DNA from 4 places in the Massilia paldalensis genome. Region 3 is predicted to be linked to each of the others. Evidence: predicted binding sites of a transcription regulator. Region 3 holds the regulator's gene; each other region holds the start of a gene.
What was found. Region 3 encodes FNR, which switches genes on or off when oxygen is low (the NO sensors DNR and NnrR bind a similar motif). Its sites were predicted from a motif close to TTGATNNNNATCAA; they were not measured.
Positions count from the first base shown of each region.

Region 1 (5,691 bases), 570 kb from region 3:
CAGGACAAGGCGATCAGTGCCCGTTTCGCCGAAGGCTATATGGTGATGGTGCGGGCGTTCGAGCGCCAGATCGCCGACAACGAACCGGGCTCGGACGCGCTTGCCCGTGCCATGGTCGTCGTCGCCACGATGATCGGCAGCATCGCCGTCGCGCGCGGCGCCGCCAAGGGCAATCCCCAGGTCGCGGAGCAGGTGCTGAAGGCCGCCCGCACGATGATCGACGAGCTGATGCTGGCCCAGCCGCACCCGCCGGCCGCCCCCGGCCACGAAGCCGGGCGGGCGCCGCGTCCGTCCTGAGCGGCGCGGCCGGCGCTTACTTGGTGACGGCGATCGGCGTGCGGTGGCCGCCCTTGAACGTGTACAGGGTCAGCACGCCGTCGCGGATGTCGCCGTTCTTGTCGAAGGCGATGGTGCCCGTGACGCCCTTGTAGTTACTCTTGGCCAGTTCCGGCAGATACTTCGCCGGCGCCGAGGAGCCGGCCCGGTCCATCGCGGCGGCGATCGCCAGCACGGCATCGTACGAATACGGGGCGATGATCTGCACGTCGATGCCGAAGCGCTTGCGGTAGTCGGCGCGGAAGCGTTCCATGCCGGCCTTGCCGGATTCCTCCACGCCGCCCGCCTCGGCGCACACGACCTGGCCGTCGGTCATCGTATTGCCCGACAGGGGCTGCATCGCATCCGAGCAGATCCCGTCGCCACCCATCATCTTCGCATTCATGCCCAGCTGCTTCATCTGGCGCAGCATCGGGCCTGCCACGGCATTCATGCCGCCGAAGAACACCAGGTCCGGGTTGCTGGCGCGGATCTTGGTCAGGATCGCGGCGAAATCGGTGGCCTTGTCGTTCGTGAATTCACGCGCCACGACATTGACGCCCTGCTGGCGCAGGCCGTTCGAGAATTCCGTGACGAGGCCCTGGCCGTAGGCGGTACGGTCGTCCACCACCGCGATGCGCTTGGCGCCCATGCTCTTGACGGCGTAGCGCGCCAGGCCGCGGCCCAGCTGGGTATCGTTCGCGACGACGCGGAACGTCGTGTTGAACCCCTGTAGCGTGTACTTCGGATTGGTCGCCGATGCCGAGATCTGCGGGATGCCCGCGTCGTAGTAGATCTTCGAGGCCGGGATCGTCGTGCCCGAGGTCTCGTGGCCGATCACGCCGTTCACGCGGGCATCGGCCAGCTTCTGGGCGGCCGCCGTCGCCTGCTTCGGATCGCCGGCGTCGTCTTCCGGCACCAGCACCCATTTCACCTTCTTGCCGCCGATCGTGGCGCCGCGCGCATTGAGCGCATCGATCGCCATGCGGGCGCCGTTTTCGCTGTCCTTGCCGAAGTGGGCCACCGGGCCCGTCATCGCGGCCACGTGGCCGATGCGCACCGTTTCCTGAGCCGATGCGACCCCGGCGGCGGACAGCGCCACCATCAACAACGTCTGCTTCTTCATTCCATCCTCATCTAAAAAAGTCATTCTTTATGCAAAAATACCAGGGTATAGAGTATAGTCCGAAGGAACAGGTAGCGCAAAGCAACATCGTCTTTCAGGCACAATGCAGTTTTCGCAGTCCCATGTTTCTTCGACCATGACCGCTGACAGTCCCCTTCCCTTGCCTTCCCTGAACGGCGCCACGATGCTGCGCGCGCTGTTCCGCCGCCCGCGCCGCCTTGCCGGCGTACGTACGCCGCGCACCTGCTTCGCCCTCGACCAGATCGACGGCAACCACCTGCGCCGCTACCGCCAGGCGCTCGGCTTCCGCGACGAAGGCATTCCGCTGACCTACTGGTACCTGCTGGCCCAGCGCGCCCAGGTGGCCACCATGCTGGATGCCGCGTTCCCGTTCCGCCTGCCGGGTACCGTGCACACGGCCAACAGCCTGCACGTCCATGGCGACGCGCGCCGCGACGTCCCGCTGCTGCTCGTTACCAGCGTGCACATCCGGCCGCCGGCCGACAACGGCGCCGTCTTTGCCGAGCTCGACACCGTCGCGCGCCAGCAGGATGCCGAGGTGTTCACCTGCCACAGCACCTACCTGGTGGTGCGCGGCCAGCGCGGCCCGCGCAAGCAGGCGCGCGCCGGCGATGGGGCGCTGGCGCCGGTGGCGCGCTGGCAGCTGGGCCGGAACAGCGGCCGCGAATACGCGTCCGTTTCCGGCGACTGGAACCCGATCCACCTGTGGGGCTGGTCGGCCCGGCTGATGGGCATGAAACGCCCCATCATCCACGGCATGCACACGCTGGCCCGCGCCTGCGCCGAGCTGGAGCAGGCCGGCGGCGGACGCATCGTCAGCCTCGACGGCCGCTTCAAGGCGCCGGCAGCGCTCGGCAGCGAGCTGATCCTGGCCGCCGACCTCGGGGCGCGCCACTTCAGCGTGGGGGCCGGCAGCCGCCCGGTCGCGGAAGGCAGCTTCCGCTTCGCCTGACCATCCCGCCTGGCATCCAGGAGTTTTTGATCCATATCAAGGAATGCACCGTGCATTTTCGCGATCCTAGGGAACCTGGGAACCGCCACCAGGCGGCCGTTGGAGACGAACCATGTACAAGCGCATCCTGTTGCCGACCGACGGGTCGGAAGCTTCCGGCCGTGCGGCAGATGCCGGACTGACCTTCGCCGGCGAGCTGGGCGCCGAGGTCGTGGCCCTGCACGTCATCCCGCCCTTCCGCGTGTTCAGCACGGATGCCACGATGCTCGAGGACACGCCCGAGCAATATGCCGTCGCCAGCCGCGAACGCGCGCTGACGCTGCTGGCGCCCATCGCCGGCGCCGCCCAGGCGGCCGGCGTGCCGTGCCGCCTCGAAGTGCTCGAGTCCGACGCGCCGTGGTCCGCGATCGTCGACACCGCCCAGCGCCTCGGCTGCGACCTGATCGTGATGGCCTCGCACGGCCGGCGCGGCATCGCCGGGCTGCTGCTCGGCAGCGAAACCCAAAAAGTGCTCGTGCACAGCACCATCCCGGTGCTGGTGCACCGCTGAATCCCGCCATGCAGGAGGACGTGCCGATGTACAAACGCATCCTGGCGCCGACCGACGGCTCCGACCTGTCCGCCGCGGCCGAACGCGCCGCCATCGACTTTGCCCGCGCCAACGGCAGCGCCATCGTCGCGCTGGCCGTCGCCCAGCCCTACCTGCCGACCACGGCCATCGACGGCGCGGTCGCTATCGACCCCGCCATCGAAGCCGAGACGCTGATGCTGGAAGCGAATCGCCACGTCGAACGGATCGCGGCGGCGGCGCGCGCCGCCGGCGTCGCCTGCACCACCGTCGCCACGATCGCCCATTCGGCCAGCCAGGCCATCCTGGAGCACGCAGGCAAGCACGGCTGCGACCTGATCTTCATGGCGACGCACGGGCGGCGCGGCCTGACCCGCCTGCTGCTGGGCAGCGTCACCCAGGACGTGCTGGCGGCGTCCACGGTGCCCGTGCTGGTGCTGCGACCGCAAGGCAAGCCCGGCGCAGCGGCCCAGGCAGGCACGCCGTCGCCTTAGGAGAGCGTCATGTACAAGCGCATCCTGGTGCCCACGGACGGCGCCGAACGGGCGGCGCTGGCGCTGGAGACGGCGCTGGGCCTGGCCAGGCTGGGCGGCGGGAGCATCGTCGGCGTGCACGCCTGCGCGCCGATGATCCTGGCGCCCGATCCGGCCGTCGTGGAAGACCCGGCGCGCGGCGCCTGGCGGCGCGAGCGCGTGCAGTTGGCGCAGGATGCGCTCGACTACGTGATGCGGCGCGCGCGTGAAGCGTCGGTGCCGGCGACGACGGAACTGAGCCGGCTGGACCGGCCCTGGGAGGCCGTCATCCAGGCCGCGCGCGACCATGGCTGCGACCTGGTCGTGATGGCGGCCCATGGCCGCCAGGGGCTGGTGGCCCGCTTGCTAGGCAGCGAGACCCAGAAGGTGCTCACCCACAGCGCGATCCCCGTGCTGGTGGTGCGTTGAACCGGGCGCGGGCGCGCCCGGTGGCCGATCAGCGCTTGGGCGCGCTGACCATGTCCAGCAGTTGCAGTTCGGGCGGGCTGACCAGCAGATCCTGCGCCGCCCTCTTGAAGTCGACCATGTACGGCATCGCGAGGTGCTTGTCGAGCTCGCTCTGGTCGGTCCAGTTCTCGTACATGACGAAGACGGAGGGATCCGCCTGCGAGCGGTGCAGGTCATAGTCGAGGCAGCCCATCTCGGCGCGCGTGTAGCCCACGAGCGTCGTCATGTAATCCTGCAATTCGTTTTCCTTGCCCGGCTTCGCGCGCAGCGTGGCGATGACGGTAACCTTGGCCATACAATTCCTTTCTCGAAGCGGCAGCGCCGCATGGGGTCCGCCGGCGGGATCGTCAGGCGGGTCCGACAGTGTAGACGAATCGCCAAACCGGCGTCGTGGGTACCCCTCTTTTGCGCCAGGGCAGGAGAAAAGGCGAAACGCCTGAACTGTCGGTCGATGCCGGCGTCCAATGCTCATTCGCCGCGCCGCGTGCCCGGCCACGAAGCAACGGTCGATCTTGGTGCATCTTGACTTCGATCAAATACTCGGATGCAGCACCCAGAGAAACTGCAAGGTATCGAATCAGGAGGAAACCGCGCCATGACGCCGCACCAACTACACCCGTCGAGCCCGCTTGCGATGTGCGCGGCGATCCGCCATTCGCGCAAGACGCTGTGCCGGCGCCTGGACGACACCTGCGCCCATCCCGACGACGGGTTCACCCATGCCTTCGGCGCGACGGTGGCCGCCGTGGAAGCCGTGTTCCGCCACGAGGAACTCATCATGGAGACCCTGGGCTACGTGCGCCTGCACGAACACCGCGAGGAAAACGCCGTGATCCTCGCGGCACTGCACCGGGTCATGCCCCAGGTGGAAGGCGGCGATTGCGCGCTCGGGCGCCAGGTCGCCACCGCGCTGCGCGACGTGATCTCGCTGCACCGGCTGAGCACCGACCTGGCCCTGGCGGTCGCGCCGCACACGAGCAGGCAGCGCGCGCACGGCCACGCCGCGCGCACGACGCTGCACGTGCCGAACCAGCGCCGCCACGTGCACTGACGGGGCGGGGGCCGCCATTGCCCAGGGCCCTATTTCAATCCTTCCCGGCGCCGGTGGATGACCTTGCCGGACACCATGAACGTGCCGTCGCCCTTGTAGTGCAGCGTCTCTGGATGCCTGGGCGTGGCCGCCGCGCGCGCGGCCACCACTTCCCAGATGAAGAAGTTGTACTTGTCGACGAGGCTGTCGTCGTGCAGCCGACATTCGAACTGCGCGTGGCACTCGCGGATCGAGGGCGCCGCCACCCGTTCCGATGCGTCCAGCGTCAGGCCGAAGGCGGCGAACTTGTCGATGTCCGCCCCCGTCGTGGAGCCCACGCCCAGCACCTGCTCCGTCAGCGCCGTGGTCGGCAGGTTGATCACGCATTCGCCGCTCGCGCGGATCAGCCCGAAACTGTGGTTGGCCGACGAGATCACGCAGCCGACCAGCGACGGGGCGAATTCGATCACCGTGTGCCAGCCCATCACCATCACGTCGCGCTCGTCCTGCCAGGCCGAGGACACGAGGACGACGGGGCCGGGTTCGAGGTAGCGCCGCACCTGGTCGAGTGGCACGGGCTGCTTGCGCGCGTTGCGGGTCATGCATTCCTCCTGGATGGCTGGCACGGCGCCATTATGCAAGAGCGGACGCGAGCGCGGCGCAGGCCAGCACTTTCCGTGGCAGGCAGCGGGACGCTAC
Region 1 covers NZ_JBJCIU010000001.1:1,607,053-1,612,743, reverse strand. The annotation lists gene ACI1V7_RS07120 (TetR/AcrR family transcriptional regulator) at 1-297, shown strand, start outside; gene ACI1V7_RS07115 (branched-chain amino acid ABC transporter substrate-binding protein) at 314-1,441, opposite strand; gene ACI1V7_RS07110 (MaoC family dehydratase) at 1,578-2,414, shown strand; gene ACI1V7_RS07105 (universal stress protein) at 2,527-2,964, shown strand; gene ACI1V7_RS07100 (universal stress protein) at 2,991-3,476, shown strand; gene ACI1V7_RS07095 (universal stress protein) at 3,486-3,923, shown strand; gene ACI1V7_RS07090 (putative quinol monooxygenase) at 3,952-4,257, opposite strand; gene ACI1V7_RS07085 (hypothetical protein) at 4,558-5,013, shown strand; gene ACI1V7_RS07080 (flavin reductase family protein) at 5,043-5,594, opposite strand.
Region 1: the regulator FNR is predicted to act here: its motif matches at 2,441-2,454, upstream of ACI1V7_RS07105 (universal stress protein).

Region 2 (5,691 bases), on a different contig from region 3:
TCAGAAACTGCGTTCGCGCGGTCGCTGATACGCTGGTCCAGCGTCATGAAAGGCAGCCTGCGGGCTGCCTTTTTTATTGTCTGACGCGCCTCTACCAACGTCGTCCCTGCGCAGGCAGGGACCCAAGTTCTGCGGGAGCTGTCGACACGCATGCAACATTGGGTCCCTGCCTGCGCAGGGACGACGTTGGTCAGCGCTGTTGTTCATCCAGCAGGGCATGTTCCCGCGCCAGCCTGAGCGCCACGTGGTGCCGGAAATACCCTTCCTGCACATAGCGGTACAGGTTCGCGCCGGGGCACACGGTGCGGCTGGAATAGTCGCGGTGCGTGCGGATCCCGTCCAGGCCCACGTGGTAGCGATCGGCCAGCAGCGCCATCAAGTCCACGATCGCATCGAGCTGCCGCTGGTTCGGCTCGACCTCCTCGAAGTTGCCGACCACTTCGATCAGCGCATGACCGGTGGGGTCGTATTCCGTGTTGGTGTCGCCCGCGTAGGCGATGTCGCGTCCTGCGTAGATGCGGCCGTCGAGGTCGATGATGTAGTGGTAGGGGATGTCCAGCCAGCCCTGGGTGGTGCGCGACCATGCCTGCAGATTGCGCAGGTACTGGCGCGGATCGGTGCCCGGCGCGAACGGCTCGCCCTGGTGGTGCAGGGTGATGTGAGTGACCACCTGCTTCCGCGCCCGCGCGGCGTCCACCGGCGTGCCGCCCCAGTCGCGCACGGGCACGATGGCGCGTCCGACGTCGGCCAGCGTTTGCGCCTGCGCGGGCAGGGCGCCGGCAAGCAGCGGCAGCAGGCAGCACAGGAAGGCGAGGGCAGGGCGCAGGGACATGCCCCATCTTTCCATATTCTTACCGGAGAGGCAACGCTGGCATCGTTGCGCCGGACAGGCTGGCGAACCTGATAAGCTGGCGACAACGACAACACCACGCCAAGAATCCGCCATGCGAACCATCGAACAGATCCTCCACGCCGCGAAGAACATCGCCGTCGTCGGCTTGTCCAACAAGCCGGAGCGCGCCAGCCACGAAGTGGCCACTTACCTGCAGCAGCAGGGCTACCGCATCCTGCCCGTCAATCCCGCCTATGCCGGCCAGGAGCTGCTGGGCGAGAAGGTCCACGCCACGCTGCAGGAAGCGGCCGACATGCTGGCGCAGGACGGCCAGCACATCGACGTCGTCGACGTGTTCCGCAAATCGGAAGAGGTACCGCCCGTCGCCAAGGATGCGATCGACGTGCGCGCCGGCGCCCTGTGGATGCAGCTCGGCATCGAGAACCAGGTGGCTGCCGACCTCGCGCGTGCGGCGGGCCTGGACGTCGTCATGAACCACTGCATGCTGATCGAGCATCGCAAGATGGCGGACCGCGCATGAAGTCGATGCTCGAACGCTTCCGCGCACCCAAGGACCTGAAACTGGACGACAAGTCCGCCAGCGAGACGCCGCTGCGCAAGAACGGCAAGGGAAACGGTAAAGGCAACGGCAAGGCCGAGGTCAAGGAGCGCGAGCGAGCGCTTACTGCCGAGTTGACGGGCCAGGTCGCCAAGCTCCAGGAAAAACTGTATGCGGCGCGCCAGAAGAAGCTGCTGCTGGTGCTGCAGGGCATGGACACCTCGGGCAAGGACGGCACCGTGAGCGCGCTGTTCTCGCAGATCAATCCGATGGGCCTGTCGTCGACCGCGTTCACGGCGCCGACGGCACGCGAGCAGGCCCACGATTTCCTGTGGCGCGTCCACCCGCACATGCCGGGCAAGGGAGAGATCGCGATCTTCAACCGCAGCCACTACGAAGACGTGCTGGTGCCGCGCGTGATGGGGGGAATCGATGGCGACGAGTGCGAGCGCCGTTACGCCCAGATCCGTGACTTCGAGCGCCTGCTGTCCGAATCCGGCACGACGATCGTGAAGGTATTCCTGCACCTGTCGAAGGACGAACAGAAACAGCGCCTGCAGGAGCGCCTGGACGACCCGGAAAAGCACTGGAAGTTCGATCCGGCCGACCTCGTCGCGCGCGAAAAATGGGACGACTACCAGAAGGCCTATGCGGATGCGATCAACGCGACGGACCGCGACCACGCGCCCTGGTACGTGGTGCCGGCCGATTCCAAGACCCACCGCAACCTGATCATCGCCCACCTGATGCTGGAGACGATGCAGGGGATGAAGCTGGAGTGGCCGGAACCGAAGGCCGACCTGGCCAAGGTGCGCATCGACTAGCAGACTATCCCAGTAGGGTGGGCACCATGTGCCCACCGCGCGCTGGCGTGACGCGCATGTTCGGTGGGCACGTGGTGCCCACCCTACGTCCCCTGCTCTTGGCATAGAATGAAGCTCTTTCAACCTCGTTCGAGCGCTTCCATGTCCAAGACCCTCGCCCTGCTGTTTTCCGCCGGCGCCGCCGTCACCGCCTTCGTCGCCACGGCCCCCGCACAGGCCCAATCGGCGGCTCCGGCCCAGCCGGCAGCGGCCGCCCCGGCCAGCTGCCCGGCCGTGCTGCACCATACCTTCAAGCGCCTGCAGGACGAGGCGCCGCAGGACCTGTGCCAGTACGCCGGCAAGGTGGTGCTGGTGGTGAACACGGCCAGCTACTGCGGCTACACCAAGCAGTACGACGGCCTGGAAAAACTGTATTCGAAGTACGCGCCGCGCGGTCTGGTGGTGCTGGGCTTCCCGTCGAACGACTTCAAGCAGGAAGACGCCGACGCCAAGAAGATCGCCGACCTCTGCTACAACACCTATGGCGTGAAGTTCCCGATGTTCGCCAGCACCGTGGTCTCCGGCGACAAGGCCAATCCGCTGTACACGGAACTGATCAAGGCGACGGGCAACCAGCCCAAGTGGAACTTCAACAAATACCTGATCGGGCGCGACGGCAAGGTGACGGACTACTTCCCGAGCAAGGTGACGCCGGAGGATCCGGCGCTGGTGGGCAAGATCGAGAAGGCGCTGGGTAGCTGATCCGGGCTAGTCAAGTAACATCAAACAACGTCAAAAAACGTCGTCCCTGCGGAGGCAGGGAGTCGTTTCCGGCAATGCCGGGAACGACGGCGTTATGGTTCTGGTGGATTTTGATGCACATCAACGATTTTGTTGATGCTGATCAATAAACTTCCCTTCGCTGAACAACACAACGCGAAGAAAGGGAACACCATGAACAAGTCGATGCTGAAACTGATGATGGCCGCACTGGGCCTGGCGGCCGTCGCCGCGCCCGCCATGGCGCAGGAGTCGCCGTGGCTGGTGCGCGCGCGCGCGGTGCACATCGATCCGGCCGACAAGTCCGATCCGGTCGGCGGCGTCGGCGCCAGCGACCGCCTCCACGTCAGCGACAAGTGGATCCCCGAAGTCGACATCTCGTACTTCTTCACGCCGCACTGGGCGGCCGAACTGATCCTGACCTATCCGCAGAAGCACACCGTCACGCTGGATGGCGCCGGCATCGGCACCTTCAAGCACCTGCCGCCGACGCTGACCCTGCAGTACCACTTCCTGCCGGGCGCCACCATCGATCCGTATGTCGGCGCCGGCATCAACTACACGCTGCTGTCCAAGGTGCGCCTGCTCGACGGCGCCGCCAGCCTGGAACACGATAGCGTCGGCGGCGCCGTCCAGGCCGGGGTCGACGTCAGGATCGACGACAAGTGGTCGTTGAACCTGGACGTCAAGAAGGCCCAGATCCGCAGCGACGTGACGATCGGCGGCGCCAGGGCCAGCCGCGTGAAGGTCGACCCGGTGCTGTTCGGCGTGGGCGTCGGCTACCGCTTCTGATACCGCAACGATTGCCGCTTTCTCCAAAAGCGCGCCGGCCCCCGCCGGCTTTCCGACCGGCCTCGCGCCGGTTTTTTTTCGCTCAGCGCGCCAGCACGGCCTTCAATGGACCGCGCAGCGCATTGCACACGACGATCTCCTGCGCGCGTTCCAGCGTCTCGCGCGTGATCGGCACCTCGACCGCGTTCCAGGCCGGATCCTCCAGCAGCAGCGCGCGCATCACGCCGGGCAGCAGGCCGGACGACAGCGGCGGCGTGACCCAGCGCCCGGCCACGCGCACGAACACGTTGCTGCGCCCGCCCTCGACCAGTTCGCCGCGCTCGTTGAAGAACAGCGTGTCGAACGCGCCTTGCGCCTCGGCGTTGCGCCAGGCGGCGTCGTAGCGCGCACGGATGCTGGTCTTGTGACGCAGGAACAGGTCGTTCGAGCGCACCGGCGCATCGGCCAGCAGCAGGCGTACCGGTTCGTCCGGGTCGCCCAGCGGCGCCAGCGCGCCCGTCTGCACAACCACTTCGCCGTTGGCCAGCAGGGCCAGGCGCAGGCGGTGCGGCACCCCGGGCGGCAGCACGGCGCAGGCGGCGAGCACGCCGGCGCGCACGACCTCGTCGCCGAACGGATAGCCGAAATAGTCACTCGACGCGCGCAGGCGCGCCAGGTGGCGTTCCAGGTGGCGGCAGCCTTCCTCGCGGGTGGCGAACATGGTCTCGAACAGCTCGAAGTCGCTCCCCATGCCCGTCAGGAAGCGCGCCTTCAGGCGGCACTCGGCGTATTCGGCGGCGGCCACGCTGTCGTGGACGATGCCGGCGCCCACGCCCAGTTCCCCGCGCCGCACGCCCGCCTGTTCCGGCTGCAGCACCAGCGTGCGGATCGGCACGGACAGGCAGAAGTCGCCGATGGCGGCACCCGCGGCCGGCGGATCGATCCAGCCGATGGCGCCCGTGTAGATGCCGCGCGCGGCCGGTTCCAGTTCGTGGATGATTTCCATCGTGCGGCGCTTGGGCGCGCCCGTGATCGAGCCGCACGGATACAGCGCCTCGAAGACGTCGTTCAAGGACGCATCCTGGCGCAGCTGCGCCTGCACGGTGGAGGTCATCTGCAGCACGCTGCCGTAGCGCTTCACTTCGAACAGCGCGGGCACGCCGACGCTGCCGGTGCGGGCGACGCGGCCCAGGTCGTTGCGCAGCAGGTCGACGATCATCAGGTTTTCGGCGCGGTTCTTCGGATCGGCCGCCAGCTGCTGGGCACGGACGTCGTCCAGCGCGGCATCGTCGGCCGCCGGCGCCGTGCCCTTCATGGGCCGCGCCAGCAGGCGACCGGCGTCGTGGCGCATGAACAGTTCCGGCGACAGCGACACGACGGTACGGCCGTCGGGCAGGCCGACCAGGGCCCCGTAGGGCACCGGCTGGCGCGCGCGCAGGCGCGCATACAGCGCGAACGGCGAACCGAAGGCATCGAAGCGCAGGCGATAGGTGTAATTGACCTGGTAGGTATCGCCGGCGGCGATGTAGTCGCGGATCCGTTCGATCGCGCGCGTAAAAGCCGCCTCGTCGACGTTGGGCTGAATGGCGGCGATGCCGGCCGGCCCTGCATCGCCCTGGCCGTCGTCTTGGCCATCGTCGCGCGCGCGCCGCGCCAGCCAGTCGTGCACCTGTTCCGCGTCGAGCATGGCCACGCGCTCGAACAGCAGCACCTGGGCCAGCGGCGCCTGGCCCTCGAGGGGGTGCGCGGCCACGCCAAGCAGCTGTTCGCCCAGTTCGTAGGTGAGCACCGGCACCGCGTACAGGCCGCGCCGCAGCGCTTCCTGCAGGCCGGCCAGGAGTTTCGGCCAGTCCTCGATGCGCGTGCAGGCGAGCGTGCCCGCGTGGCCGTCGTACAGGCGCGAACGCGCCTGGCGCTGCCCTTCCGGGCTGGCGTCGTCGAGCAGG
Region 2 covers NZ_JBJCIU010000003.1:377,159-382,849, forward strand. The annotation lists gene ACI1V7_RS16375 (F0F1 ATP synthase subunit epsilon) at 1-28, shown strand, start outside; gene ACI1V7_RS16380 (peptidoglycan recognition protein family protein) at 191-832, opposite strand; gene ACI1V7_RS16385 (CoA-binding protein) at 945-1,373, shown strand; gene ACI1V7_RS16390 (PPK2 family polyphosphate kinase) at 1,370-2,215, shown strand; gene ACI1V7_RS16395 (glutathione peroxidase) at 2,357-2,956, shown strand; gene ACI1V7_RS16400 (OmpW/AlkL family protein) at 3,149-3,766, shown strand; gene pabB (aminodeoxychorismate synthase component I) at 3,849-5,691, opposite strand, start outside.
Region 2: the regulator FNR is predicted to act here: its motif matches at 3,067-3,080, upstream of ACI1V7_RS16400 (OmpW/AlkL family protein).

Region 3 (5,691 bases):
CAGCAGCCAGGCGAGCGGCTTCGCCAGGCGGATCATGCGCTGCTGCAACTCTCCTTCCGTCTTCATCACGAGCCAGGTCGCGCCCAGCAGCGCATAGGCGGCCACGACGCCGCACCCGGCCGCCAGCGGAAACGGCGCCAGCCAGTCCAGCGGGCCGCCTGCGTAGCTGCGCCCCGACACGGGAATGCCCTGCAGCAGCGTGCCCAGCGACACGCCCTGGAAGAAGGCGGCCGTCACCGAGCCGCAGATGAAGGCCAGGTCCCAGATGGGGCGTTCACGGTCGTTGGCCTTGAAGCGGAACTCGAACGCCACGCCGCGGAAGATCAGGCCGATGAGCATGAAGATCAGCGGCAGGTAGATGCCGGACAGGATTACCGAATACGCCAGCGGGAAGGCGGCCAGCAGCCCTTCCCCGCCCAGGACCAGCCAGGTCTCGTTGCCGTCCCAGATCGGGGCCACCGTGTTCATCATCGTGTCGCGCTCGCGCCGCCCGCGAACGAACGGGTACAGCAGGCCGATGCCGAGGTCGAAGCCGTCCAGCACCACGTACATGAAGACGGAGAAGAAGATGATCGCGGCCCAGACGGCCGTGGGGTCGAAGTCCATGCGGGTTCCTCAGGGCGGGGAGTCGGCGGCGTCCTTCTCGGGCACCGACAGGGGCCGGGCCGGCGTGCGCTGGTCGCCGGGTCCCCCGTGCGGCGCGCCGTGCACGTCGAAGGCCTGCGGCCCCTTGCGCACGAGGCGCAGCACATAGGCGATGCCGACGCCGAACACGAAGAAATACGAGACGACGAACAGCGCCAGCGACAGCGCGAGCGGCGCCACGCCATGCTTCGAGGCTGCGTCCGCCGTGCGCAGCACGCCGTACACGACCCAGGGCTGGCGGCCGACCTCGGTGGTGATCCAGCCGGCCAGCACGGCGACCAGCCCCGCCGGTCCCATGCAGGCGGCAAAGCGCAGGAAGCCGCGCTGCGTGTACAGGCGTCCGCCGCGGCGCAGCCACAGGCTCCAGGCGCCCAGCAGGATCATCAACAGGCCCAGGCCGACCATGACGCGAAAACTCCAGAACACGATCAGGGAATTGGGCCGCTCGTCGCGCGGGAACTCCTTCAGGCCCTTGATCTGGCCGTCCCAGGTGTGCGTGAGGATGATGCTGCCCAGGCGCGGCACGCCGACGGCGAAGCGGGTCCGCTCCTGCTCCATGTCAGGCACGCCGAACAGCAGCAGCGGCAGCGGCTCGTCGCCCTCGTTCTGCCAGTGGCCCTCCAGCGCGGCGATCTTGGCCGGCTGGTAGCGCAGCGTGTTCAGGCCGTGCATGTCGCCGACGAGCGCCTGGACGGGCGCCACCACGAGCGCCATCCACATCGCCATCGAGAACATCGTGCGCACGGCGGGGCGATCGTTCCCTTTCAGCAGGTGCCAGGCGGCGGACGCGCCGACGAACAGCGCGGTGGCGAGGAACGCGGCGATCGCCATGTGCGCGAGGCGGTAGGGGAACGAGGGATTGAACACGATGGCGAACCAGTCGACGGGGACCATGCGTCCGCCTTCGATCGCATAGCCCTGCGGGGTCTGCATCCAGCTGTTGGCGCCGAGGATCCAGGTGGCCGAGATCAGCGTGCCCAGCGCCACCATGCAGGTGGCGAGGAAGTGCAGGCCGGGGCCCACGCGGGTCCAGCCGAACAGCATCACGCCCAGGAAGCCCGCCTCGAGGAAGAAGGCCGTCAGTACCTCGTAGGTCATCAGGGGCCCGACGATGCCGCCCGCGTATTCGGAAAACGCGGCCCAGTTGGTGCCGAACTGGTAGGCCATCACGATGCCGGAGACGACGCCCATGCCGAAATTGACGGCGAAGATGCGCAGCCAGAAGTGGTACAGGTCGACGAACACCTGGCGCTTGGTCCTGAGCCAGCACGCTTCCAGCACCATCAGGTAGCTGGCCAGGCCGATCGTGATGGCCGGGAACAGGATGTGGAACGACATCGTGAACGCGAACTGCACGCGTGCCAAATCCAGTGCCGCCAATCCGAACATGAAAGTCCTCCCGAGGTCGTATGGCCAATCTTACATGCGCACGGGGCGCACACGCTTGCCGCGTTCGCCCGTGCGATGCACACTGCATCGTTATTTGATGCAGGTAAGACGCGCAAGCCTTGCCGTCCGGCGCATCGCCGAAGGAAGCCCATGGATTTCGAACTCAAGGAAGTGCTGCAAGCCGTCGGCCCCAATGCCGGCCTGGTCTTCGCATCGTGGATGTTCATGCACCTGCTACAGGGACGCTACAGCAGCGCCTACGAGCGCTACCGCAGCCTGGTCGACAACTACCGCCAGGGTGCCGACGGCCAGCGCAAGGAGACGATCCGCGACGAGGTCGCGCTGTACCGCCGCCGCATCGACTGCATGCGCCGGGCGACCGACTTCGGCCTGTACGCCGCCATGTTGCTGATCGGCACCCTGATCATCGCCGTCGCCGACGCCATCTTCAAGGGCACGTCCTTCCTCAAGTACGCAGGCGCCGCGACCACCGTCGTGGGCCTGGCCATGGTGATCTGGGCCGCCGCCCTCGTCGTCAAGGAAAACCGGCTGATCAAGATGCCACTCGACCGCGAGGCCGACGACATGCCCGAACTGGACCGGCACATGCAGGAGCAGCGTACCTGAATGCGACACTTTTGGCGGCCGAAGGGGTAGGAAAGCGCCCCGATGGTCGAGATTCGCGACAATGGCGACTATAATTCCCTTGTCGATGCTCCCCTTCCCGCCATGAACCACGCCGCCATCCTTACTCCCGACCAGCCGCTGAACATCCAGGCCCTCAAGGTCAGCTGCCAGCAATGCAGCATGGGCCAGCTGTGCCTGCCGATGGGCCTGGCGGATGCCGAGATCGACCGCCTCGACCAGATCATCGGCCGGCGCCGCCGCATCGCGCGCGACGAGCGCCTGTACCAGATGGGCGAGCCGTTCCGCAGCCTGTACGCGGTGCGCTTCGGCCACTTCAAGACCTACCAGGTGAACGCGGCCGGCGAAGCCCAGATCACGGGCTTCCAGATGGCCGGCGAGCTGCTGGGCATGGATGCGATCAGCGGCGACCGCCACCATTGCGACGCCGTCGCGCTGGAAGACAGCGAGGTGTGCGAGATCCCGTTCGACAACCTCGAAGACCTGTTCGGCGAAGTGCCCAACCTGCTGCGCCACTTCCACCGCATCATGAGCAAGGAAATCACGCGCGAACAGAACGTCATGCTCCTGCTTGGGAACATGCGCGCCGAACAGCGCTTCGCCGTGTTCCTCGTAAACCTGTCGGCCCGCTACGCCGCGCGCGGCTATTCCTCGACCAGCTTCCAGCTGCGCATGTCGCGCGAGGACATCGGCAACTACCTGGGCCTGACCATCGAGAGCATCAGCCGCCTGCTGTCGCGCTTCAGGAAGATGGGCCTGGTGCAGGTGGACAAGCGCGAAGTGATCCTGCTCGAACCGGCGCGGCTGAAGGCCATGGCGGCCGGCACCGAGCAGTGCAGCCCCATGGCTTGAGGCGGCCCACGGTATACGTTCGGATAGCTGGCAAGCTGCTCCTGGCCCTGCACAATCGGGGCGAAGGAGATTGCCAATGTCCCACAAGCTTCACCTCGGCGCCGCGGCCTGCCTGCTGTGCGCCACCGCCGTCCACACCGCGCACGCCCAGGACGGCGTGCAGATCTACGGCCGCCTGAACGTCTCGATGGAACACGTCGACAACGGCAGCGGCTTCACCCAGACCCGCCTCGTCAACAACCGCTCCGTGCTCGGCTTCAAGGGCAGCGAAGACCTGGGCGGCGGCCTGAAGGCGATCTTCCAGCTCGAGGGCACGCTGTCGCCCGACACGGGCGCGGGCGAGCCGTTCCGGCGCGATACCCGCGTGGGCCTGGACGGTCCCTGGGGCACGCTGTTCGCCGGCCACTGGGTCACCGCGTACAACGGCGCCACGTCGGGCCTCGACCCGTTCTACCCGACCACGGCCGGCTACATGAGCATCCTGGCCAACGGCTCCGGCTCCTCGGTCGACAACGTCAACAACACGTATTCCTTCGACCGCCGCCAGGCCAACTCCCTGCACTACTGGACGCCCGAGTGGCACGGCCTGTCGCTGCGCCTCACGCGCGGCATGAACGAGGAATCCCCCGCGAACGGCGCCAAGCCGTCGCTGTGGTCGGCCGCCGTCATCTATGCCGACGGCCCGTGGTACGCGACGGTCGCGCACGAACGCCACCACGAGTACCAGGGACCAGGCCTGGACGACACGGGCAGCAAGGCGGCCCTTGCCTACCAGTTCGGCAAGACGTCCTGGGGCCAGACCCGCGTCGCCGTCGTCGGCGAGCGCCTGGAATACGAGACGGCCAGCGGCAAGCTGCCGCGCAATGCGGCCTTCGTCTCCGTCTCGCACCAGATGGGCCTGCACGGCCTGCGTCTGACGGTGGGCCGCGCGGGCGACGCCGGCGGCGCGTCGACGGCGACGATCGGCTTCCTGCACAGCGGGCCGGACACGGGTGCGACGCACGCGACGCTGGGCTACGACTACATGCTGTCCAAGCGCACGAGCCTGTATGCCTATTACACGCTGCTGGACAACGAGCGCAATGCCACCTACGACTTCCCCATCAACGGGATCGGGCCGGAGGCCGGCGCCACCTTGCGCGGCGCGGTGTTGGGGATGCGGCACAATTTCTAAGTCCGCACAACGTCGCCCCTGCGCAGGCAGGGGCCCAAGTGCTGTTCGCGCCGACAGTGCGCCGGCAATTGGGTCCCTGCCTGCGCAGGGACGACGGATTCGTTACGCTGCCTTCTGCACCACGATCCACCGGTCGATCACCTCGCCCAGCACGTCCAGCGGCACCGACCCGTTCTTCAGCACCACGTCGTGGAACGCCGGCAGCGAGAACTTGTCGCCCAATTCCTTCTTCGCCTTCTCGCGCAGGTCGATGATGCGCAACATGCCGATCATGTACGCGCAGGCCTGGCCCGGCCAGGCGACGTAGCGCTCCACTTCCTGCGCGCCGATGCCGTAGTCGATCGCCTGCTGGCGCGTCCAGCCCTTCGTGTGCAGGCCCGTGTCGACGACGAGGCGGCGCGCGCGGAACAGTTCCGAGCCGAGGGCGCCCAGCAGGCCCGGGACGTCGCCCTCGTACCAGCCCTGCTCCACCGCCAGCCGCTCCGCGTACAGCGCCCAGCCCTCGCTGTGGGCGCTGCCGCCGCCGAAGATGCGCTGGGCGCGGAACTTCGGCAATCCCGTCTGTTCCTGCTGGATCGCCAGCTGGAAGTGGTGGCCCGGCACCGCCTCGTGGTAGGACAGGCTGCGCATGCGGATCACGTCGAACGTCGGCCCGCGCATCGGCACCCAGAAGATGCCGGGACGGCTGCCGTCCGGCGCCGGCAGCGTGTAGTGGGCGGCGGCCGACGGCTCCGTCAGCGGCGGTTCGCGCCGCACCTCGACCGGGGCGCGCGGCGTCAGGTTGAAGATGGAGGCGCTGCGCCGTTCGGCGTCGGCCACCATGTCCGCGTACTTGCGCAGCAGTTCCGGACGCGGGTCCGGCTCCGCCTTCGGCTGGAACGTGACGTCCAGCTTGGCCATGCGCTGCTCGACGCTGCCCTCGGTATAGCCGAGCGTGCGCAGGTGGCGGTCCATCTCCCCTTCGATGCGCGCCACCTCGCGCAGGC
Region 3 covers NZ_JBJCIU010000001.1:1,036,359-1,042,049, reverse strand. The annotation lists gene cydB (cytochrome d ubiquinol oxidase subunit II) at 1-606, opposite strand, end outside; gene ACI1V7_RS04670 (cytochrome ubiquinol oxidase subunit I) at 616-2,034, opposite strand; gene ACI1V7_RS04665 (DUF2721 domain-containing protein) at 2,185-2,661, shown strand; gene fnr (fumarate/nitrate reduction transcriptional regulator Fnr) at 2,764-3,531, shown strand; gene ACI1V7_RS04655 (porin) at 3,608-4,705, shown strand; gene ACI1V7_RS04650 (DUF885 domain-containing protein) at 4,808-5,691, opposite strand, start outside.

Region 4 (5,691 bases), on a different contig from region 3:
ACGATCGCGTACTCGATGCCGGTGATGGTACCCACCAGCGTGAACAGCACCGACAGCACCTGCAGGCTGGGCGCCCAGTTGCACACGATGGCCGCCTGCACCAGCACGAACAGCACGATGCCGGCCGCCGCCACGTCCAGCGCCGCGATGCCACGCCTGGCCGCCCACTCGGTGACCATGCCCACCGCGATCGCGCCAACGATCACCGAGGCCATGCCCATGTAGAGCAGGTAGGCGACGGCGCCGTCCGGAAAGCGCGCCACGTCGGACAGCCAGCGCCCGATCCACAGGCCCTGGATGCCGAAGAACACGGCATGCGGCACCAGCACCAGCGCGATCGTGGTGCGGAAGGCCGGGGCGCGCACCACGTCGAGCAGCGAGTCCAGCGTCGGCACGGCGGGCGAGGTCGCGCCCGCCGGCGCGGCTCGCGGCGTGACCAGCCAGATCAGCACGCCCGAGCCGGCCGTCAGCAACGCCATCAGCACGAACAGGCTGCGCCAGTCCGTATGCTCGAGCAGCATGCGCACCGGCACGGTCGCCGAGGCGGCGCCCAGGCCGCCGGCCGCGATCAGGTAGCCCTGGACCGTCGGCAGGCGCGCGGGCGGGATCCACGTCGAGATCGCCTTCACGGCCGACATGAAGCAGCCGCCCAGGCCGGCGCCGATGACGGCGCGCGCCAGCACCAGCTGGCCGTAGCCGGTGCCGCGCGCGAACAGCAGCGCGCCCGATGCCGCCAGCAGCATCAGCACGAGCTGCACGCGGCGCGGCCCGTAGCGGTCCAGCGCGATCCCCACGGGCAGCTGGGCCAGCGCGAAGGCAAGGAAGAAGGCGCTGGTGAGCAGCCCCAGGTCGCCCGGACCCAGCGCCAGCTCGCCCATGAGATGGGGCGCCAGCACCGCATTCACGTTGCGCAGCAGCGAGGACAGGTAGTGGCCCAGCGCGAACGGCAGGAAGACGTAGATGAATACCGTCGCGCCTTGCATGGGCGCCTGGGCGCGGTCGCCGTCCATGGGGACGCTCGGCTCAGGCGGCATCGGGCTGGCTGTCGCTGGCGCGGCGGTCGTGCTGGCGCGGCGCCGGCAGGATCGGCACCACGCGGCCGGCCGGGCCATGGCCGGCATCGTCGCCTTCGAAGAAGAACTTCTTGCGCCCGAACGCCGGCACCAGGTGGTCGAGCCAGGTGGCCTGCGGATCGTACTTGGCGAAGAACGGCTTGCGCACCCAGGCGGGATTGCGGGCCTGCAGGAACTGCAGCGCGAACAGCTTCTCGCCGTTGATGGTAACGACGCCGTCGATCACGACCTTGCCGGGGAAGGCGCTCATCGACGGCCCGCGCGCGGTGCGCGACAGGCCCGAGACCATGCTGTAGGCGGACTGGAAGATCTCGTGGGCGCGCGCCAGCGGCAGCGAGAAGTACTCGCGCGGCCCGGTGTCGCGCTCGACGAACATGTAGTACGGGATCGCGCCCAGCCGCACCCCCGTGGTCCACAGCTCGGCCCAGCTGGCGGGATCCTCGTTGATGTGGCGGATCAGCGGCCCCTGCATGCGCAGCGTGGCGCCGGTGCCGACGATGCGCTTGACGGCCTGCTGGGCCACCGGCTGGCGCAGCTCCACGGCATGGTTGTAGTGCCCCATCAGCGCCAGGTTCTTGCCGGATGCGACCACCTTCTCGAACAGGCGCAGCAAATCGTCCGCGTCCTTGTCGGACACGAAGCGTTGCGGCCAGTACGCGACCGACTTGGTGCCGATGCGGATGTTCTGGATGTGCGCCAGCTCCGGCTTGAGCAAGGGCTCGATGAATTCGGCGAGAGAGCGCGTATTCATGATCATCGGGTCGCCGCCAGTGATCAGGACGTCGGTCACGTCCGGATGCGTGGCCAGGTAGGACACGAGTTCCGTGCATTCGCGCGCATCGAACTTCATCTCTTCCATGCCCACGAACTGCGGCCAGCGGAAGCAGAAGGTGCAGTAGGCGTGGCAGGTCTGGCCCGAGCTCGGGAAGAACAGCACGGTCTCCTTGTACTTGTGCTGCAGGCCCTTGAGCGGCGCGTCGTTCACGCGCGGGACATTGTGCGTCATCTGGCCGGCCGGATGCGGGTTCATGCGCATGCGGATGTCGTGCACCAGCTTCGCGATGGCCGCCTCGTCCTTCCTGAACAGCACCAGGTCGCGCAGCTGCTCGTACTCGCGTGCCGGCAGCATGTCGCGGTGCGGAAAGGTCAGGCGGTAGATCGGATCGTCCGGGATCCTGCTCCAGTCGATCAGCTGTTCCATCACGTATTCGTTGGTGCGGAACGGCAGCACATGGGACACCACTTGTACGGCTTCCTGCAACTCGGGGCTCATCCACTGCCATTGGCGGGCATGCACGATCGACTGGCGGGTGTAGGGCTTGAACTTCGCTGGCGTCGCTTCGGTACTCACGGGAGTCTCCAGACGGTTAGGTTGCGTGGAAGGTGGGTTGACATGAAGAATCTATTTCCTGCGGGAACTAATAGTAGTCAGCAGGTTGGCGGAGGGAGTTGCCACGAATCAAGTGTGTCGGTGTGTGGGCGAACATCATGCGCATTATCAGCCTTGTCCTTGCGCGCGCACACCTCGAGCTGATTGCGCGATCGCAACAGGGGGCTGGACAGCGCGACGTAGAGTACGAAATGCAATTAGGAAACATCCCAGCCCATGAAAGGATTTCCCATGAAACTGCTCGCCATTACTGCCGCCCTGTGCCTTGCCTGCGCCCCGGCGCTGGCCAACGAACCGACCGAGAAGGATGCGATCGCCATGGCCGAACGTGGCGCCACGCTGATCAAGGCCAAAGGCAAGGAAGAGATGATGAAACGGATCAACGCCAAGGATCCGGACTTCGTCCAAGGCTCGCTGTATGTCGACCTGCGTGACGTCAAGACCGGCATCGTGCTGGCCCACCCCTACAACCCCTCGATCGTCGGCAAGGATCTCACCGACGTGCCCGATGCGAACGGCAAGAAGTACCGCCGCGAGATCATCGAACTGGCCGCGAGCAAGGGCAAGGGCTGGGTCGACTACCAGTACAAGAACCCGACCACCGGCAAGATCGAACCGAAGACCACCTACATCCTGCTCGTCGACGGCGTCGTGCTGGAAGCGGGCCTGTACAAGAAGTGATGCGCAGCGATGCGGGAACGGCCGCGCCATTTTTCTAGCGGGAGCAAAGAATGCTGAACAAACTGCGAATCGGTCCGAAGCTGCTGCTGGCCCCGAGCCTGGTGCTGGCGCTGCTGTTGATGCTGTCCGGCGCCGCCTACTACGGCATGGTGCGCCAGAACGCATCGCTGGAAAACATGGTGCAGGTGCGCGCCGCGCGCCTGAAGGACGTGGCCGACGTGGCCGGCGACGCCAAGTACGTCCACGCCAACGCCTACCAGCTGCTGGCCTGGGTCAGCGGCAGCTTCGCCAGGAACCGGCTGGATGCCCTGGCGGCCGACATCGGCACGCGCCACGCCGCCATCAAGGCCAGGCTCGACGACCTGGCGCGCGTCGCCGAGGGCGCGGAGCGCGCGCCGGTCGAGGCCTCGCTGGCGGCGCTGGCCGCCTACCGCAAGGGCGTGCAGGAGACCATCGAGATGGCCCAGGTCGACCAGTCGATCGCGACCAACTCGATGCAGAAGGCGGAAAAGGAATTCGGCATCCTGAACGGCCAGCTGGCCCACCTGGCCGCGCTGGAAAAGACGCTCAGCGAACAGGCCTACGCCGCCGCGCGCGCCGAATTCCACACGCTGGGCACGACGATGGCGGGCCTCGTGCTGCTGTCGATCGCGCTGTCGCTGGCCGTGACGATGCTGGTGCGGCGCGCCATGCTGCGCGACATCGGCGCGATCTCCGGCGTCGTGCGCGAACTGGCCGAGGGACGGCTGGGCACCAGCGCCAACAATGCCGGCAACGACGAGATCGCGGACACCTCGCGCGCCCTCGACCAGACCATCTCGAACCTTAACCGCACGCTGCGCAGCGTGCTCGATGCGGTGCGTTCGATCGACACGGCGTCGAAGGAAATCGCCAGCGGCAACCTGGACCTGTCCACGCGCACCGAGATGCAGGCCGGCTCGCTGCAGCAGACCGCCAGCGCGATGGAAACGCTGACCCATGCCGTGAAGGGCAATGCCGACAATGCGCGCCTGGCCACCGAACTGTCGGCCGAGGCGGCGCGCCTGGCCGGCAGCGGCGGCCAGGCCGTGGACCGCGCGGTGGCGACCATGGAATCGATCCGCGCCAGCTCGCGCAAGATCGTCGAGATCATCGGCGTCATCGACGGCATCTCGTTCCAGACCAACCTGCTGGCCCTGAACGCGGCGGTGGAAGCGGCGCGCGCCGGCGAACAGGGACGCGGCTTCGCGGTTGTCGCCAGCGAGGTGCGCACGCTGGCGCAGCGCTCGGCCTCGGCGGCCCGGGAGATCAAGGCGCTGATCGCCGACTCCGTCGCGATCATCGACAACGGCAGCGCGTCGGTCGACGAAGCCGGCGCCAGCATGGGCAGCGTGGTCGCCTCGGTGCAGCAGGTGAACGACATCATCAAGCGCATCAGCGCGGCCAGCGACGAACAGGCCCAGGGCATCGCCGAAGTGAACCTCGCCGTCGGCCACATGGACGACATGACGCAGCAGAATGCGGCGCTGGTCGAGCAGGCCGCGGCGGCCGCCACCAGCCTGCACGAGCAGACCCTCAACCTGGCGCGCGCCGTCTCGGTATTCCAGATCGACGGCGTGGAAACCATCGTCCAGGAAGAGGATGCATCCGCCGGCGGCGCCATCGCCGCCACCGAGCGCCGTTCCGCCGGCAGCCCGATGCGCGTGCGGCCCGCGCTGGAACACCAGCCGCGCAAGGCGGAGCGCCCGCGCCGGGTCGCCAACGGCTAGATTCGCGAAAAGAGCGCCGTCGTTCCCGCGCAGGCGGGAACGACGGCATCAACGGAACGGCTTGCTCACCCAGCGCGAGCCGGCCAGGCCGAAGCGCCATGGCACGTCGACCGCCTTCGAGATGCCGATGCGCGGTCCGGCCACCACCTCGATCCCTTCACCGGCCGGCGCCAGCGCGAACGGCGCGCTGTCCAGCGCGTGGCCGTTGAGCGCGCGCGTCACGCCCAGCGCCTGGCACAGTTTTCCCGGTCCGGAACACAACAGCCACTCGTCCGCGGTGCCGCGCCGCTCGCGCATCGTGTCCAGCCCCGCCACCGGTTCCAGCGCACGGATCAGCACACCGGCACCGTGTCCCTCTTCGCGGCAGACGAAGTTCAGGCACCAGTGGATGCCGTAGGAGCGGTACACATAGGCATGGGCCGGCGGACCGAACATCGCAAAGTTACGGTCGGTCGGCCCCGTGTAGCTGTGCGAGGCGGGATCCTCGCCGTCGTAGGCTTCCGTTTCCACGATCCTGCCGCCGACGCCGTCGACGAGTACCGTCACGCCGATCAGCTGGCGCGCCACGACGTGGGAGGGCGCGGAGAAATCGATACCGATGAGTGTAGATAATGACATGTAGCGATTTTATAACGGCAAAAAACGAACGGTCGCACTGTCGAATTTGCTACATTCAGGCAATACTTTGCTGCAACTTCCGCGCAGCTGGTGTACAGTGTCGACCTTGTAGATATTTCTTTGCGGCATCATCGCAACACCCCTCCAGCCATGACTACAGCAGCCGCACTGGCGCGTCCGA
Region 4 covers NZ_JBJCIU010000004.1:441,475-447,165, forward strand. The annotation lists gene ACI1V7_RS21345 (MFS transporter) at 1-1,010, opposite strand, end outside; gene ACI1V7_RS21350 (KamA family radical SAM protein) at 1,024-2,346, opposite strand; gene ACI1V7_RS21355 (cache domain-containing protein) at 2,695-3,144, shown strand; gene ACI1V7_RS21360 (methyl-accepting chemotaxis protein) at 3,195-4,892, shown strand; gene ACI1V7_RS21365 (DNA-3-methyladenine glycosylase) at 4,941-5,510, opposite strand; gene ACI1V7_RS21370 (HDOD domain-containing protein) at 5,661-5,691, shown strand, end outside.
Region 4: the regulator FNR is predicted to act here: its motif matches at 2,523-2,536, upstream of ACI1V7_RS21350 (KamA family radical SAM protein).